DNA from 3 places in the Mucilaginibacter sp. P4_A11 genome. Region 2 is predicted to be linked to each of the others. Evidence: riboswitches for the same ligand, from Rfam matches in the RefSeq annotation. Region 2 holds a riboswitch; each other region holds the start of a gene.

What was found. Region 2 has a riboswitch for S-adenosylmethionine ahead of AC1DUD_RS06975 (TlpA family protein disulfide reductase). Riboswitches for the same ligand answer to the same signal wherever they lie in the genome.
Region 1: linked by a shared signal. The riboswitch ahead of AC1DUD_RS29935 (O-acetylhomoserine aminocarboxypropyltransferase/cysteine synthase family protein) and the one ahead of AC1DUD_RS06975 (TlpA family protein disulfide reductase) in region 2 are both predicted to bind S-adenosylmethionine.
Region 3: linked by a shared signal. The riboswitch ahead of AC1DUD_RS10160 (transmembrane 220 family protein) and the one ahead of AC1DUD_RS06975 (TlpA family protein disulfide reductase) in region 2 are both predicted to bind S-adenosylmethionine.

The regions. Positions count from the first base shown of each region.
Region 1 covers NZ_JBFUHE010000026.1:5,183-10,505, forward strand. The annotation lists gene AC1DUD_RS29925 (homoserine dehydrogenase) at 1-564, opposite strand, end outside; gene AC1DUD_RS29930 (homoserine O-acetyltransferase family protein) at 564-1,619, opposite strand; gene AC1DUD_RS29935 (O-acetylhomoserine aminocarboxypropyltransferase/cysteine synthase family protein) at 1,710-3,029, opposite strand; SAM riboswitch class I at 3,277-3,387, opposite strand; gene AC1DUD_RS29940 (hypothetical protein) at 3,728-4,666, shown strand; gene AC1DUD_RS29945 (trans-sulfuration enzyme family protein) at 4,663-5,323, opposite strand, start outside.
Region 2 covers NZ_JBFUHE010000002.1:724,017-729,339, reverse strand. The annotation lists gene nagA (N-acetylglucosamine-6-phosphate deacetylase) at 1-622, shown strand, start outside; gene AC1DUD_RS06980 (glucosamine-6-phosphate deaminase) at 642-1,412, shown strand; SAM riboswitch class I at 1,533-1,645, shown strand; gene AC1DUD_RS06975 (TlpA family protein disulfide reductase) at 1,764-2,333, shown strand; gene AC1DUD_RS06970 (SusC/RagA family TonB-linked outer membrane protein) at 2,711-5,323, shown strand, end outside.
Region 3 covers NZ_JBFUHE010000004.1:231,238-236,560, forward strand. The annotation lists gene AC1DUD_RS10140 (alkaline phosphatase family protein) at 1-21, shown strand, start outside; gene AC1DUD_RS10145 (hypothetical protein) at 32-535, shown strand; gene AC1DUD_RS10150 (DUF72 domain-containing protein) at 527-1,462, opposite strand; gene AC1DUD_RS10155 (SDR family NAD(P)-dependent oxidoreductase) at 1,601-2,362, opposite strand; SAM riboswitch class I at 2,591-2,705, shown strand; gene AC1DUD_RS10160 (transmembrane 220 family protein) at 3,007-3,429, shown strand; gene AC1DUD_RS10165 (transglutaminase-like domain-containing protein) at 3,653-4,501, opposite strand; gene AC1DUD_RS10170 (proteasome-type protease) at 4,506-5,243, opposite strand.

The sequences.
Region 1 (5,323 bases), on a different contig from region 2:
AACATCGCTGGTTGGGTCGGTTTCGGCAAAGCCGAGATCCTGGGCTTGTTTTAACGCGCTATCATAATCCAATCCTTCAATAAAACCTTTCGAAAGTATGTAGTTTGATGAGCCGTTAAAAATACCGCTTATTGAGTGCAGCAATTCATTGTCGTAATACTCCTCCAGATTACGGATAATAGGGATACTGCCGCAAACTGCACCTTCATACAATAAAGATGTACCATATTGATGCTGGATCTCGATCAATTCCTCGAGATGAAGGGCAATCATTTTTTTGCTGGCAGAAACAACGTTCTTTCCTGATTTTAAAGCCCTCGAAACAATTTCAAAAGCCGCTTCGGTATCATTAATGAGCTCAACAATGGTATTGATCTCAGGGTTATTAAGCAATTCCTCTTTGTCGGTAGTAAACAGGTGGGCTGGGAGGGAACGCTTTTTATTTGGATCCTTGATAGCAAATTTTACTATCTCGATATTTAAATGCTTTGTTTTGACGATATCATATAAACCCTGGCCTACAACCCCAAATCCGAAGAGGCCGATATTTAACTTTTTACTCATTACGCTGTACGTTGCAATTCTATAATTTTTCCTTTCACATCGGTTTTAAAAAACGATGTGAATATGTTTGTTAATGCTTCTGTTTCAATTAAAAACCCATCGTGCCCATAAAACGAATCCAGTTCGGCAAAGGCCGCTTTCGGGATATGCCTAAATAGGTATTGCTGTTCTTCTATTGGGAACAAAACATCCGAAGAGATGCCGATAACCAAAGTTTTTGCCTTGATGAGGCTTAACGCTTTTTCAACTCCATGACGGCCGCGGCCTACATTGTGCGAGTCCATCACTTTGGTTAAATACCAATAGCTATAGGCATTAAAACGGTTCACCAGCTTTTGCCCCTGGTAATTTTGATAAGTTGAGGCGCGAAAATCGTCCTGTACAGTATCACCTTCTTCCTGCTGGGTAATGCCATAAGTTTTGTAAGTACGATAGCTCAGCAACGCAATACTACGTGCTGCTTTTAAACCTTTCTGGCCGCCATCTGGCGCGTTGGCATAAAAAGTGCGGTCGGCAGTTATAGCTAAACGCTGAGACTCGTTAAAGGCAATACCCCATGGCGAGTGTTTGGCGTTAGTGGCTATCAGGATAAGGTTTTTGATCCGCTCGGGCTCAATAATTGCCCATTCCATAGCTTGCTGGCCCCCAAGAGAGCCGCCAATTAATATATGAATACTGTCAATCTGTAAATGATCGGCAAGTAGCTGATGCGCCTTAATCATATCCCTTGTGGTAAACTGGGGATAGGAGAGATAGTATGGCTGACCGGTAACCGGGTTAATGCTCAGCGGACTGGTAGTACCGTAAGGAGAGCCCAAAATATTGGCGCAAACTATAAAATGCTCTTCAGGATTAATGAAGTAACCTGTACCCACAAGACCTTTCCACCAGTCAAGTACATCGCTGTTGGCTGTAAGCGCATGGCAAACCCAAACAACGTTATTTTTTTCCTTATTTAACCTGCCGTATGTATGAAAGCCTATCTCTAAACCCTCAATCTGCCGGCCCGATTCAAATTCAAAAGTATCAGTGTATTTAAATATCTCTGCGTTCATTCTTTTGTTTGTTATTCCAGGCGCAGCCGGAATTTCCGGCTGCAACCTGTAATAACGTTTACTATATCACTTAAAAAAAACTATACATTGTTAAACTAACTCACCCGCACCTTGCTTAATTTTTGCAAAAGCCTGTTCAAAATCAGCTTTGATATCATCAATATGCTCAATGCCCACTGCAACACGCAATGATGCAGGTTTAACACCGGCTGATAATTGCTCTTCATCAGATAATTGCTGATGCGTTGTTGCCGATGGCTGTATGATCAGTGTTTTTGCATCGCCCACATTGGCTAAATGGCTCACCAGTTTCAGGTTGTTGATGACCTGGCTGGCCTGCGCTTTATCACCTTTGATCTCGAACGACAATACGCCGCCAAAACCATTTTTTAAATATTTTTTAGCAAGATCATGATATGATGATGATTCCAATCCGGGGTAATTCACRCTTGCCACTTGCGGATGCTGCTCAAGCCATTTGGCTAATTGCAGTGCATTATCAACATGGCGTTGTACACGTAATGAAAGGGTTTCCAGTCCCTGGATATTAAGCCACGCATTGAATGGCGATTGCGACGGGCCGAAATCCCGTAAACCTTCTACACGTGCCCGGATAATGAACTGGATATTGCCAAAGGGGCCGCCGATACCGAATACATCGTTAAATACCAATCCGTGATAACCTTCAGATGGCTCAGTGAATTGCGGAAACTTGCCATTGCCCCAGTTATAATTACCGGCATCAATAATAGCACCGCCAATACTGGTACCATGCCCGCCAATCCATTTGGTAGTTGATTCCACAACCACATTAGCACCATGCTCAATAGGGCGGAAGAGGTAACCGCCTGCTCCAAAAGTATTATCAACAATTAATGGCAGATCGTGCCTTTTGGCAACTTCGCTTACTTTTTCAAAATCGGCAATGGTAAAACCTGGGTTGCCGATAGTTTCCAGGAAAATAGCTTTTGTTTTATCGTCAATAAGTGCTTCGATATTGGCTGCGGTATCGTCTTTAGCAAAGCGTACATCGATACCCAAACGTTTAAAGGCTACTTTAAACTGATTATAAGTACCACCATACAGAAAAGGAGAAGTAACAAAATTATCGCCCACCTGCAGGATGTTATTTAAAGCAATAAATTGTGACGCCTGTCCCGATGCCGTTGCCAGCGCCGCTACGCCACCCTCTAAAGCTGCAATGCGTTTTTCAAACACATCGGTAGTAGGGTTCATGATGCGGGTATAAATATTGCCAAATTCTTTCAGCGCAAACAGGTTTGCACCATGTTCGGCACTGTTAAATACGTATGAAGTAGTTTGATAAAGCGGCACTGCACGTGAACCTGTTGTTGGATCAACTTCCTGGCCGGCATGTAATTGTAAGGTTTCAAATTTTAAGGCAGACATAGTTTGATTTTTTTAATGTGTTTAATTTAGATTTTTGAATGTTAGATGGATTTTGACAAGCCGGTTTGAATTAACCGGTTTAACAGCACGCGCATTTTCAATGAAATGAAAGCAGGGGCGTGCTAAGCATCAACAGCAGCAACACATACAAATACAGCTAATAGGGGAGCTAATATATTGTACGTTACCGTTTGAGGTGTAAAAAGTGTTGCGTTGCGTAAATTTAATTAAACTTTTCATGGTTAAAAATTTATATTCCCCGGTGTTATTTGCCGGGACAGGAATTGGCACCTTCTTCAACACTGAAGGGTTGCCAGCGGGTCATGGAGCCTGATCTCTCGCCGCTTCTTTATAAATCAAAACCCGAACTATGTGCGGAGGATTGATCGACTATGGTATCGCTACCAAATAATGTTCCAAATATAAGGCCTTATATGGTAATGTACCAAATTTTATTTCAAAAGGCTTGTAACTAATGCGAATGAAAACTTTTATACCTTAGCAGATATCTTTAATACCTATTCCTTATGCTGGAAAATACGCTTCAATAATCATTTATAATTATTGTAGTCCTATCCGTTTTTTTTACAAATGTTTTTTCTCAAACAAATGATTCAACATCTTTCAAAAAAATCATCGTAAATAATATTTGCCTCTGTCAAACCACAATTGCTGATTTAAAGAAATCTGACCCCGGTTTGAAAGCTACAATAGTTGAAGAAATGGATCTAACGGCAAATTGCGTTGGAGATGATTCAAGATATATAGCAGACGAGGGATATTCGACCCCCAAATATCCGGGAATGATATTTCAGCAAGATCAAAAATCTGATCTAATTAGCAAAATCAGGTTAACAAAAGAATTTGCGGGGAAATTGCCCGACGGGAAAATGATTGATCTTAGTAAATTGGTGCTTAAAGATCTGTTCAAACTATATCCTGCATTTAAAGAGCAATGGAATACCAGAGGTTGTTCCGATTATTGGAATTTTTCCAATGATACTATTTCATTTTATGTTAAGATAGATAGCACTAAAAAGCCATTATTCCCTATAGATGAAGCATATTACATGGAAAAACCCGTGGAAGGTGCAGATTTGATACTATCCTGTCATGGAGTGATGAAAGAAGACACCCATGAGTATGTAACTGGCGAAACTGAAAATAACGAACCAGTATATTTTATCGATAGTGTACGAGTAAGGGGGGATGATTTAAACAAACTTAACTCTAATGATGTTGCAACTGTTTCTGTTTACAAAGATGCAAGTGCAATAATAAAGTACGGCCGTGAAGCAAAATATGGATTGATCTATGTAGAAACCAAAAAATTTGATATCCATCGTTATCAAACGTATTTCAAATCAAAATCTTCGGGTTATGCTAAGCTTATTTCTAATCCGGCTAACATTTCTCAAATTCAATATATCCTCAATAAAAAAATACTTAAAACTAATTACGAAGGAAATTTAGCTGGGATAAATGACAAAATATTCAAGGAATTAATAATCATTGACAAGCATCAACTTATAAAAGAATACGGAATTACAAACAAAAATTATGGTGTAATAATTACCGCTAACATACTAGTAAACTCATTCAATAAAGACAAAGAAAAAGAAAAAAACACGCATTAAGCCAGTGCCTGCTCCATATCAGCAATTAAATCGTCAATATGCTCCAGCCCAACCGAAACCCTTAATAAATTTCTGGGAGTCTTAGTATCAGGCCCTTCAACTGTAGCACGGTGTTCTATTAAACTTTCTACGCCTCCAAGGCTGGTAGCTTTGATGAATAGCTTGAGCTTATTGATAATGTTATGCGTATCATTTTCATCTCCCTTAATAATAAAGGATAGCATACCGCCAAAAGCCAGCATCTGATCTTTAGCGATATCATGCTGAGGGTGCGATGGCAGACCGGGGTACATCACTTTTTCAACATTAGGATGTTGTTCGAGGTATTCGGCGAGCAGTTGAGCGTTCTGTACATGGCCTTTTACGCGGTACGGCAGCGTTTTAATACTACGCACCAGGTAATAACAATCCATAGGCGAGGGGATAGCACCGCCCATTTCCTGCACCTGCCTGATTTTTGCCCACCAATCGTTCTTTTCGGCAGTAATCAAAACGCCGCCCATCAAGTCGCTATGCCCGCCGAAATATTTGGTAGCCGAGTGCATCACCATATCAGCGCCTAATTCAAGCGGCCGCTGACAAACCGGGGTTGCAAAGGTATTATCGCATAAAACCTTAATACCTTTTGATTTGGTAATTGCTACTACCTTTTTTATA
Region 2 (5,323 bases):
AAAGGGCATCTTACCTTCCATAGCGCATACTAACGCCATTTATGAAGAGGTGCTTGAAGCCTATGAAAACGGATATACGCATATCACTCATTTTTATTCGTGCATGTCGGGTGTAACCCGGCGTAACGCTTTCAGGTATGCCGGGGTTGTTGAAAGCGGTTATTTGCTGGAGGATATGACAGTGGAGATCATTGCTGATGGTAGGCACCTGCCACCGGCTTTACTTAAGCTTGTTTATAAGATCAAGGGACCGGAAAAAATTGCTCTGATAACCGATGCGATGCGTGCCGCCGGAATGCCGCCAGGCGAAAGTATTTTAGGCGATCTTCGTAACGGTCTGAAAGTGATAGTAGAAGATAATGTGGCAAAACTACCCGACAGAAGCGCCTTTGCCGGAAGCGTTGCAACTACTATTCAACTGGTTAAAAATATGATCACCCTTGCCGACGTGCCTGTAATTGATGCCGTGAAAATGATGACCACAACCCCGGCTACAATTATGAAATCAGATGATATAATGGGATCAATAACTGTTGGTAAAAATGCCGACCTGGTGATCTTTGATGATGAAATCAATCTGCACAAAACCATCATCGGCGGTAAAATTGTTTATTCCATTTAAAATAGTTGATAATACTTCCATGTTAAAGCAAATACAGGCAGAAAAACTCGAGGTGATCGTGCTGGAAAACCGGGCATCCCTTGGTCAAACGGCGGCTAAAATGGTGAGCGAAAAAATCAAAGAATTGCTGCTTAATAAGCCTGTAATCAATATGATCTTTGCGGCAGCGCCTTCACAAAATGAATTTCTGGATGCTTTGGTGAGCGACGGCAGTATTGAATGGCAAAAAATAAATGCTTTTCACATGGATGAGTACTTCGGTTTACCTCATGCTGCCACTCAATTGTTCAGCAGTTTTCTTAAGCGGATGCTTTTTGAACGGGTCCCATTTGCATCAGTCAATTATATTGATGGTAATGCGGCAAACTACAAAGCCGAATGTGAACGCTATGCCTTGCTGTTGAAAAATAACCCTGTTGATATTGTTTGCATGGGGATAGGGGAGAATACCCATATAGCGTTTAACGATCCTCATGTAGCAAACTTTCATGATCCGGAAATAATAAAAACAGTGCAGCTGGATCAGGCCTGCAGGCAACAGCAGGTTAACGACGGTTGCTTTGAAACTTTAGATGCAGTACCCGAATACGCACTTACATTAACTATCCCCGCCCTGGTGGCTGCTTCCTATATATTTTGCATGGTGCCCGGCGCTAATAAAGCGGATGCGGTAAAATATACCCTGCAACAACCTGTGTCGGAGCGTTATCCTTCCACCATCTTAAAAGCACATAATAATGCTATACTTTTTGTTGATGCTGATAGTTTTAGCCTGATTAAGCAGGTTTAGCAGCATTAAAAATGACACGTCTTCCCGGGCTTAATTCATTTTATTGCAATAATTATATAAAGTCTATGGTTTTAGTAGAATTTATATATATTTGTATCATCAAACGGTTCTTTGAATATTTTATTATCAAGAAAGACTGAGGGAAAGGCCCTGTGATGTCTTAGCAACCTGTAAGCCCACTGTTATAAAGGTGCTAATTCCTATCTGTCCAAATGGGGCGGAAAAGATAATGTAATACGCTATTGCCTTGCATAGTGCAGGGCGTTGTATACTTCCTTTTCTCTCTTCATTTTCTTGCTAACAAAATATTGAAATATCACCGGCTGATATTACGGTTTAACATGTATAGCAATGAACATTAAACATTTACTTTTTACCTGCTCGCTTTCAATAACCACATTGCTGGCTGCTGCACAAACACAAACTGCTGCCGATCCTGCCACTGTAGATCGCGGTTATATCGTAAAAACAGGCGATGTTGCTCCTGCCGATTTCGAACTTGTACTCACCGACGGTACTAAAACATCATTAAAGCAATTACGCGGCAAAGTGGTTATCCTGCAGTTTACTGCAAGCTGGTGCAGTGTATGCCGCGAGGAAATGCCCCATCTCGAAAAGGAGATCTGGCAGGCTTATAAAGATAAAGGCCTGGTTTTAATAGGCGTTGACCGCGATGAGCCGCTCGAAAAAGTAAAAGGTTTCCATCATGATATAAATATCAGCTACCCGCTGGCGCTTGATCCTGGTGCCGATATTTTTGGCCGGTTTGCCAACAAAAAAAGTGGAGTTACCCGCAATGTAGTTATCGACCGCGATGGAAAGATCGTTTACCTCACCCGTTTATATGATAAACAAGAATTTGCATCCATGGTAAAAGCTGTTGATGCTTTGGTGAATAATAAAACAGCATCTATCAACTAAAAATCGTTAATGGCAGCCCTGTTTGCTGTCGTCAATTAAAAAACAATCTATCTGCACTTATTTAATACCCGTTTTTATGAAAGCAAAAACTACCCCCTTACACAACAATGCTTTAGTTCCATTGAACCAGTCAACCTGCAAGCCCTTTTATTCAAGTATGCAAAGCATGCGTTGTTGCTGTTAATTTCTTACAGCATGTATGGTATTAATGTCTGCGCTTGCTGCAGCTTGCTATGGCGTTAATAAATACTAGCCCCCTAATCAATTCTTTACAGTTACAATTAGGTTTATAAGCCTGGCATTTTATGCCTGCTAAGGCTATTGCCATGTTTTTTGTACCTGTATCGGCATCAAAAATTAATACAATTTTAATTATCATGTTAAAAATTTACAAGCTATTACTGGCAATTATATTGCCTTTTATTCTCGTCCAAACGGTTGCGGCGCAATCCGTTAAAATAAGCGGGGTGGTAACCGCTAAGACCGACGGGCTGCCGCTGCCTGGTGTTAGTGTATCTGTTAAAGGTAAAACTACGGGCGCTCAAACCAATGTGGATGGTAAATTTACCATCAATGCCAATGTTAATGATGTGCTTAGGGTAAGTTACATCGGCTTTGCTACACAGGAGGTACCGGTTACACAAAATTCATCAACCTTAAATATAGTGTTGGTTGAAGCAGCCAATTCATTAAATGAAGTTGTCATAACAGCCCTCAATATCTCAAAAGATAAAAAGTCGTTGGGTTATTCCGTACAGGGTTTAAAATCAAAAGATATATCTGAGGCAAAAGAAACCAACTTTGTAAATGCGCTGACAGGTAAAATTGCGGGTGTACAGGTTACCAACAGCCAGGGTGATATGGGTTCATCGCGTATCATTATCCGTGGCGAAACTTCTATTTCCAGCAATAACCAGCCCCTATTTGTAGTGGATGGGGTTATAGTTGATAATACCCAGTTTTTGGGAACTAATGGTTCAAGGGATTTTTCCAACGCTATTTCTGATTTGAATTCTGAAGATATTGAATCGGTAAGCGTATTGAAAGGTCCAAACGCTGCGGCACTTTATGGTTCACGTGCGGCCGCAGGCGTTATCCTCATCAGGACTAAAACAGGTAAAGGCGCGAAAGGATTGGGCGTTACGATAAACTCCAACACCAGCTTTTCAAATGTGCAGATACTTCCAAATTACCAGAACCAATATGGTCAGGGCTCAAATGGTAAATTCAGTTATGTAGATGGCAAAGGCGGCGGTGTTAACGATGGTGTTGACGAAAGCTGGGGCCCTGCATTGGATGGTTCCTTGATCCCGCAATTTTATTCAAACGGGCAGGCTGTTCCGTTTGTGGCGCATCCCGATAACGTAAAAGACTTTTTCAAAACCGGTGTTACTTTGAATAATGGTATCGCGATAGCAAGCAGCAGCGATAAAAGCGATTTCAGGTTATCATACAATAACTTGCATCAAACAGGTATTGTACCTAATACTTCGCAGGGACGCAACTCTTTTGCCTTAAACTCAAGCTATCGTATTAATCCTAAATTAACAGTAAACACTATTGTCGATTTTAGTAAAGATGATGCTGATAACCTTCCTGGCGCATATGGTAAACGCGCAACCAGTACCATGCTGCAGTTTACCTGGTTTGGCCGCCAGGTTGATATCAACAGGCTTAAAAATTATAAGGATGCTAACGGCAATACCTTTAACTGGAATAACAGCTACTACAGTAACCCTTACTGGCTGGCTTATGAAAATACAGTTGGGCAGCACAAAAACCACTTGATAGGTAGCATCGAATTGAATTATAAGATCATTGATGGTCTTTCGGCAAACTTCCGTACCGGGACTGATTATTATAACGACCGCCGTAAGATCAAAGTGGCGTATGGCACTAACGGAACGCCGTTTGGTTCATACGAAGAGGATGCTTACAGCGTAAACGAAAACAATACTGAGGCCAGGTTGCAATACACTAAAAAGCTTAACAATGATTTTTCGCTTGACGTATTTGGCGGTGGTAACATAGCCGTTAGAACAACCGAGCGAAATGACCAGATAGCGCCTAAACTTGCGGTTGCAGGTTTATACACATTGAGTAATTCCCGCGATCCGTTGGTTTCAACCAGCGAATATGGTAAACTTAAAACCTACAGCTACTTTGGCTCAGCACAGCTTGGTTTCAGGAACTACGCATTTATTAACTTTACAACCCGTAACGATTGGTCGTCGAGCTTACCGGCAGATGCGCTGTCATATTTCTATCCTTCAGTTAACGGAAGTTTAGTGCTGTCTGAAGCATTGGGTATTAAAAGCGATGTACTTACTTATGCAAAACTAAGAGGTGGCTGGTCAAAAGTAGGTAAGGCTACTGATCCTTATCAATTGCTTAATGTTTTTACCTCTTCAACGCTTTTTGGCTCAAATCCGCAACAAAGTTTTTCGGCTACTGAGCTGAATGATCATCTTAAGCCAGAAACTACAACATCAGCCGAGGCTGGTTTTGAACTGGGTTTTTTCCACGACCGGGTACACCTGGATGTGAGTGCCTATAACACCAATAGTACCAACCAGATCCTTACCGTACAGGTAAGTTCATCAACAGGCTATGGTTACAAAGTAATAAACGGGGGCCGTATCAACAACAAAGGTCTTGAGGTTCAGCTGGGCTTAACCCCGATTAAATCTAAAGGGTTTACCTGGGATATCACCACCAACTATTCATTAAACCGCAGCAAGGTAGCTGCACTTGATGCTGATGGCCGCTTGCAAAGTGTGGTATTAGGCACGGATCGTACGGTACAGGTTTTAGCATCGCTTGGGCAGCCTTATGGTGCGCTTTACGGTACAGCTTACACACGTAACGCTTCCGGGCAAATCATTATTGATGCCAACGGTACACCGGTATTCAATACCACTAAACGCTATCTGGGTAAATTTACACCAAACTGGCTGGGAAGCATTAATAACAGCTTTACCTATAAAGGT
Region 3 (5,323 bases), on a different contig from region 2:
GACATCCTCAGAAAAAACTAAAAGCATCTCCATGAAAAAAGTATTCAGGCTTCTGATCATCATATTATCTCCGCTGGCATTACATGCACAAAACCCGGTAGTAGTAAAACAACAGGCAACGTTAATGGCCCAAAGCATGACAAAGGGAGATTATAAGGGCATTGTTGATTATACCTATCCAAAAGCGGTGCAGATGGCCGGTGGTAAAGAAAAGATGACTGTCATGATTGGTACTGCTATGCAGCAAATGAAAGCCGCAGGTATCAGCTTTGAAAGCATTACGGTAGGCACGCCGGGCAAATTTTATAAAGCAGGAAAAGAAATTCACTGCCTGCTGCCCGAAACTATAGTTATGACAAGCTCCAAAGGCCGGATGGCAATGCACAGCAACCTGTTGGCAGTTAGCGGCGACGGCGGCAAAAGCTGGTCGTTCCTGGATATGAACAACTCGACTGCGGAGAAGGTGAAACAACTGATCCCGAACTTTAACCCGGCTTTAAAGATTCCACCGGCTACTACTGAGCCTTTACAATAACAGTGAGGTTTGGGCTGTCGGTTTATCGTCCCTTTGGATAAACCTGGGGCGCATTAATTGTGTGCCCAATGCTGCATTTAGTTTTTCAACAACATAATCGGCCAGTTCAGGCGAGTACCGTTCATCATGCTGGTGCATAAAAAACCATACCGATTTTAGGCCCTGATCCTTCCAGTTTTTGATCCGTTCAACCCATTCATCAACGCGGGCGTAATCTGTTGGGTGCAGGCTGTTGCCTACAAAGCGAATAAAAGTATGCGGCGTAGGTAAAGCCATATGTACCACATCCCGGCGACCGCTGGCATCGGTTATTATCGAACCAATGTTTAAATCACGGAAAAGGTTAAATACCCTATCGCGGTTTTCGGCGACGGCATACCAATCTTTATGGCGCAATTCAACAAATACAGGGATATCTTTTGGTAATTGTTCAAGATATGCCTTAAGCTCCGGGAAACTCTTCGGCGTGTAATTATCGCTTAACTGCAAAAACAGCGGACCAAGCTTATCGCCGAAGGCTAAAATACCTTCATAATAAGTAGTGGTAATATCCTCCGCGTTTTTTAACCTGCGAATATGGCTGATGCTCTGCGAAAATTTGGGGCAAAATTTAAAACCAGGATTGCTATCTGCTTTGGCTCCCCATTTGGCAATGGTATCAGGCCCGTAAACCTGGTAAAAGGTAGCATTAAGCTCTATACAATCAAAGTGCTTTACGTACTCGTCTAAAAAATTAGCGTCTTTGGTTTTTGGCGGATAGATCTTACCGACCCATTCCTTACGTCCCCATTTGGCACAGCCAACATGTACCTGAAGTGGCATATCATTTTTAGCGGCGGCAAGTGTATCAACAGTTATCTGCGGATCGGCCGGCAGGGTAAAATCAACCCTTGATAATTCTTCGTCAGTTACTCTACCAAATTCCATAATGCTTTTTTGTGCGAAAGATAGGAAATTGTCTGAATCAGAATTTACCGAATTTTTAAATTAACAGGATGCATTGCAGACAAATCACCTGATTCTGAAAATTCTTCAATCCTGTAAATTCTGATTCAGACAATCAATCTACAAAAACATCCCACCCGAAGCTTCAATACGCTGTGCATTGATCCAGCGGGCATCTTCTGTGCAGAGAAAAGCTACTACACCGCCAATATCATCGGGCTGACCTACCCTGCCCAAAGCGGTGGATTGTGACATCCTTTCTTCTAAACCCGGATGCGAATCGAATGCGGCTTTGGTAAAATCGGTTTGGATAATACCGGGGGCCACAACATTCGCAGCTATGCCACGACTGCCTAATTCTTTTGCCAAATATTTGGTGAATACTTCAATTGCACCTTTCATTGAGGCGTAGGCAGCGTATCCCGGTGTTGAGAAACGGGCCAGTCCGGTCGAAAAATTAATGATGCGGCCGCCATCGGCAATTACGGGTAAACTTTTCTGGGTTAAAAAGTAAACACCTTTAAAGTGCACATTGAACAGGTTATCAAAATCCTCCTCAGTAGTTTTTGCAAATGGCGATGCGGCATCAATACCCGCGTTATTGATCAGGAAATCAAAAGTTTCACGTCCCCATTTTTCATTCAATGTCGCTTTTAGGTCGGTAATAAAAGCATCAAAGGTGGATACAATACCCGTATCCAGTTGCAAAGCAGCAGCCTTCTGCCCTGCCGATTCAATTTCTGCAACAACAGCTTCTGCTTCTTCTTTTTTACTGCGGTAAGTAACAATTACGTCGATTCCTTTTTTGGCAAGATGCAGGGCGGCGTTTTTACCTAATCCACGGCTGCCGCCGGTTACAAGTGCTATTTTATTTGTTCCCATTGTGTTGTTTTTAAATGTTTTAACAATACAAAGGTGCAATAGTTAGCAACTAAAATTATGGTGACTACTTCAGATTAAATGGTGATCATTTCAGTTTTTTGAACTTGATTCATAACTGAAGAAAATAGCAATCTGAATAAAAAATAAAAATTCTACTTAAACTATAGGAATTATATAATTTGTTTTTATATTTGCACTGTCAACAACGACAAAACGTTCTTTTAATTTAACTTATCAAGAAAGACTGAGGGAAAGGCCCAAAGACGTCTTAGCAACCTGTACATCCGCATAATGTAAAAGGTGCTAATTCCTGCTCCTGTGCAAAACAGGAGAGAGATAATTATATCTACACCCCACAACCGATCTGATTAAGTGATTTTTTATAGTTTTCAAGTCGCGTGACCGAGAGGATAGGTGGGGGTCCGCAATACCCTAAACGGCAGTTCGAATCTGCCCGCGACATCAAATTTTCCCAAATAGTTTTTCATCCTGTATTTCCTAAGCCTGCTTTTTGCTGCAATCAAGCTGCACAAAAACTATTTTCGCACTTCAAAAAGTGCAAACTAAATCCCTATATTTAGCATTGCTTAACCTGCATTTAAGCAAGATAAACCGGTGTAAATTATTGCAATTGCTTTTTACTTATGAAGATCTTCAACATTGTATGGGTTGTACTTTTTATCATTTTTGCGGGTTTACAATATAACGACCCCGACCCTTACCTTTGGATGCCCATTTACCTGTATTGTGCCTGGTTTTGTTACCTGGCGGTTAAAAAGGAGTTTTACCCTATTGGTTATGCAGTTGGCATTATCACTTTTACAGGCTACGCAATTTATAAGATATTTGATAATAACGGCCTTATCGACTGGTTTGAATATCACCACGCCGAAAGCCTTGTACAAACCATGAAAGCCGAAAAGCCCTGGGTTGAAGAAGTACGTGAATTTTTCGGATTACTGATCTGTGTGGGGGTACTGGCGGCTAACTGGGTTTATGGGGTAAAGCAGCGTAAAAAAGTACCGGCAAAAAAGGGAAACGATAAGAGTTTAGCAAAGAAGCGCTAAAAATGCATTTACAAATAATAAAGAATCGTCATTGAGAGGTACGAAGACAACCGACCGAAGGGAGCTCATTAATACCTATAAAAAACAATTATAATTATTAATAATCCCCGATTGGCAGGTCCGCCCTGTATAATTTGGGATTGCTTCGTACCTCGCAATGACGGCGAGAGATGTCACTTTTTCCATTGTTGTCTTATTTGAGGCAGCAGTGCCTGCCATTCTTTTACAAGTACGATAATCCCTTAAATTCACTATCGCCATAATAAAAGGGCGCAAAGCCATCTTCGACAAGCTCACAACTTACCTGCATAGTAGTAAAGGTGACATCACCAAAAATATTGGCTATGGCCGAATCCGCAGCGTCATGGCCGGTAGCTATTTTGATAAGACCATTCAAAGGCACCAGTCGCGTGGCATCAAAAAGCACCCATTTGCCCCCAAGATAAGCTTCAAAACAGGCATGAAAATCGGCTGGTTTAAGATGATAGGCATAACCCGTAAAGTAACGTGCAGGTATAGTCAGCGCACGGCAAAGGGCTATGCCCAGGTGCGCGAAATCACGACAAACGCCGGCCTGTTCAGTCACCGTATCAAAAGCCGATGTTTGCGAATTGGTTGAGCCGCTTAAGTATTGGACGTTTTTATGAATCCAGTTGGTTAATTCAACTACCTGCTCAAAGGGGTTGGTGATATGCCCGAACATATTGTGCGCAAGGCGGTATAGCTTATCCGATTGGCAGTAACGGCTTGGATTTAAATATGGCAGCACCGGTGAGGGCAGCTCTGAAACATGAGTTTCCTGCAGGTTGCCAAAATCGGTTATTTCATAACAATTATCAACGGTGGCCTTGTAAGTAACTTTAACATTGGGCGTATCGGCAGTTACCTCAAAACGCACCAAGCGGTTTTCGCCCTGCAAGGTTTGCAACTCCTCAAACTTAATGTAGGGTTCTAAAGCAAATTCCTCACTTATTACTGTTTGATTTGGGCTGCGTAAAGCATGTATATTTAAAATCAATGTGCCCGGCGACCGTACTACATATTCCATTTGGGTAAACACATCGAATTTCATGTTATCAGCTTTCTGTTTTTATTTCTTCTAATTTGTTAAATGTGGCATCCATCCAATCCTCCGAGATATGATCGAGGGCCAGTTTCAGTTCTTCGGCCCATTGGCTTGAGATATGCTCCAGGTCCTGCTTATTATAACGTTGCTCAACAATATTGAAGCTGTCTTTCTTATAAACGGCTACATCTATCGGAAAATCGACATTATTTGAACTTACCCTTGTTGAATCGAACGAAAGAAAACCCGTTTTCAGCGCCAGCTTCAGGCTCGAATTTTCATCAAGGATGCGATTAAGGATAGCCTTGCCATGGCCCGAATTACCAATAACCACGTAAGGTGCCCCCTGCCCTAACTCCACCCAGTTTCCTTCCGGGTACAACAAAAAAAGCTTATGCTCGTCGTCATCGCGTAATTGTCCGCCTATGATGGTGTTTAAGTCAAATCTCAAACCGGCAGCATCAAGGGAAACTTTATCTTCTTGGGCTGCACGTTTTACCTGTTCGCCAAAGGCATTCACAGCTTTGTACATTTTATTGAACTCGGCTGTTTCCAATAATTCGTTAAAATAGATCACGGCCTTATCGCGTACCGAGCGCAAGCCGCTGGTCATGATAAACAGTGAAAAATGATCTTTTTGTTCTATAGTGATCTTCTTTTTTACAGTGGTATCGGTTCCCGAAGTTATGCGGGTATCAGCAATAGCCAATAAACCCTCTTTAACTTTAATTCCCAGGCAATAAGTCATTTGATTCAGCGTGCTTCGTTATAAATTTATACTTGCCAAAGTAATTAAATAATGCGAGATTTATTAACAACTTCTTAATT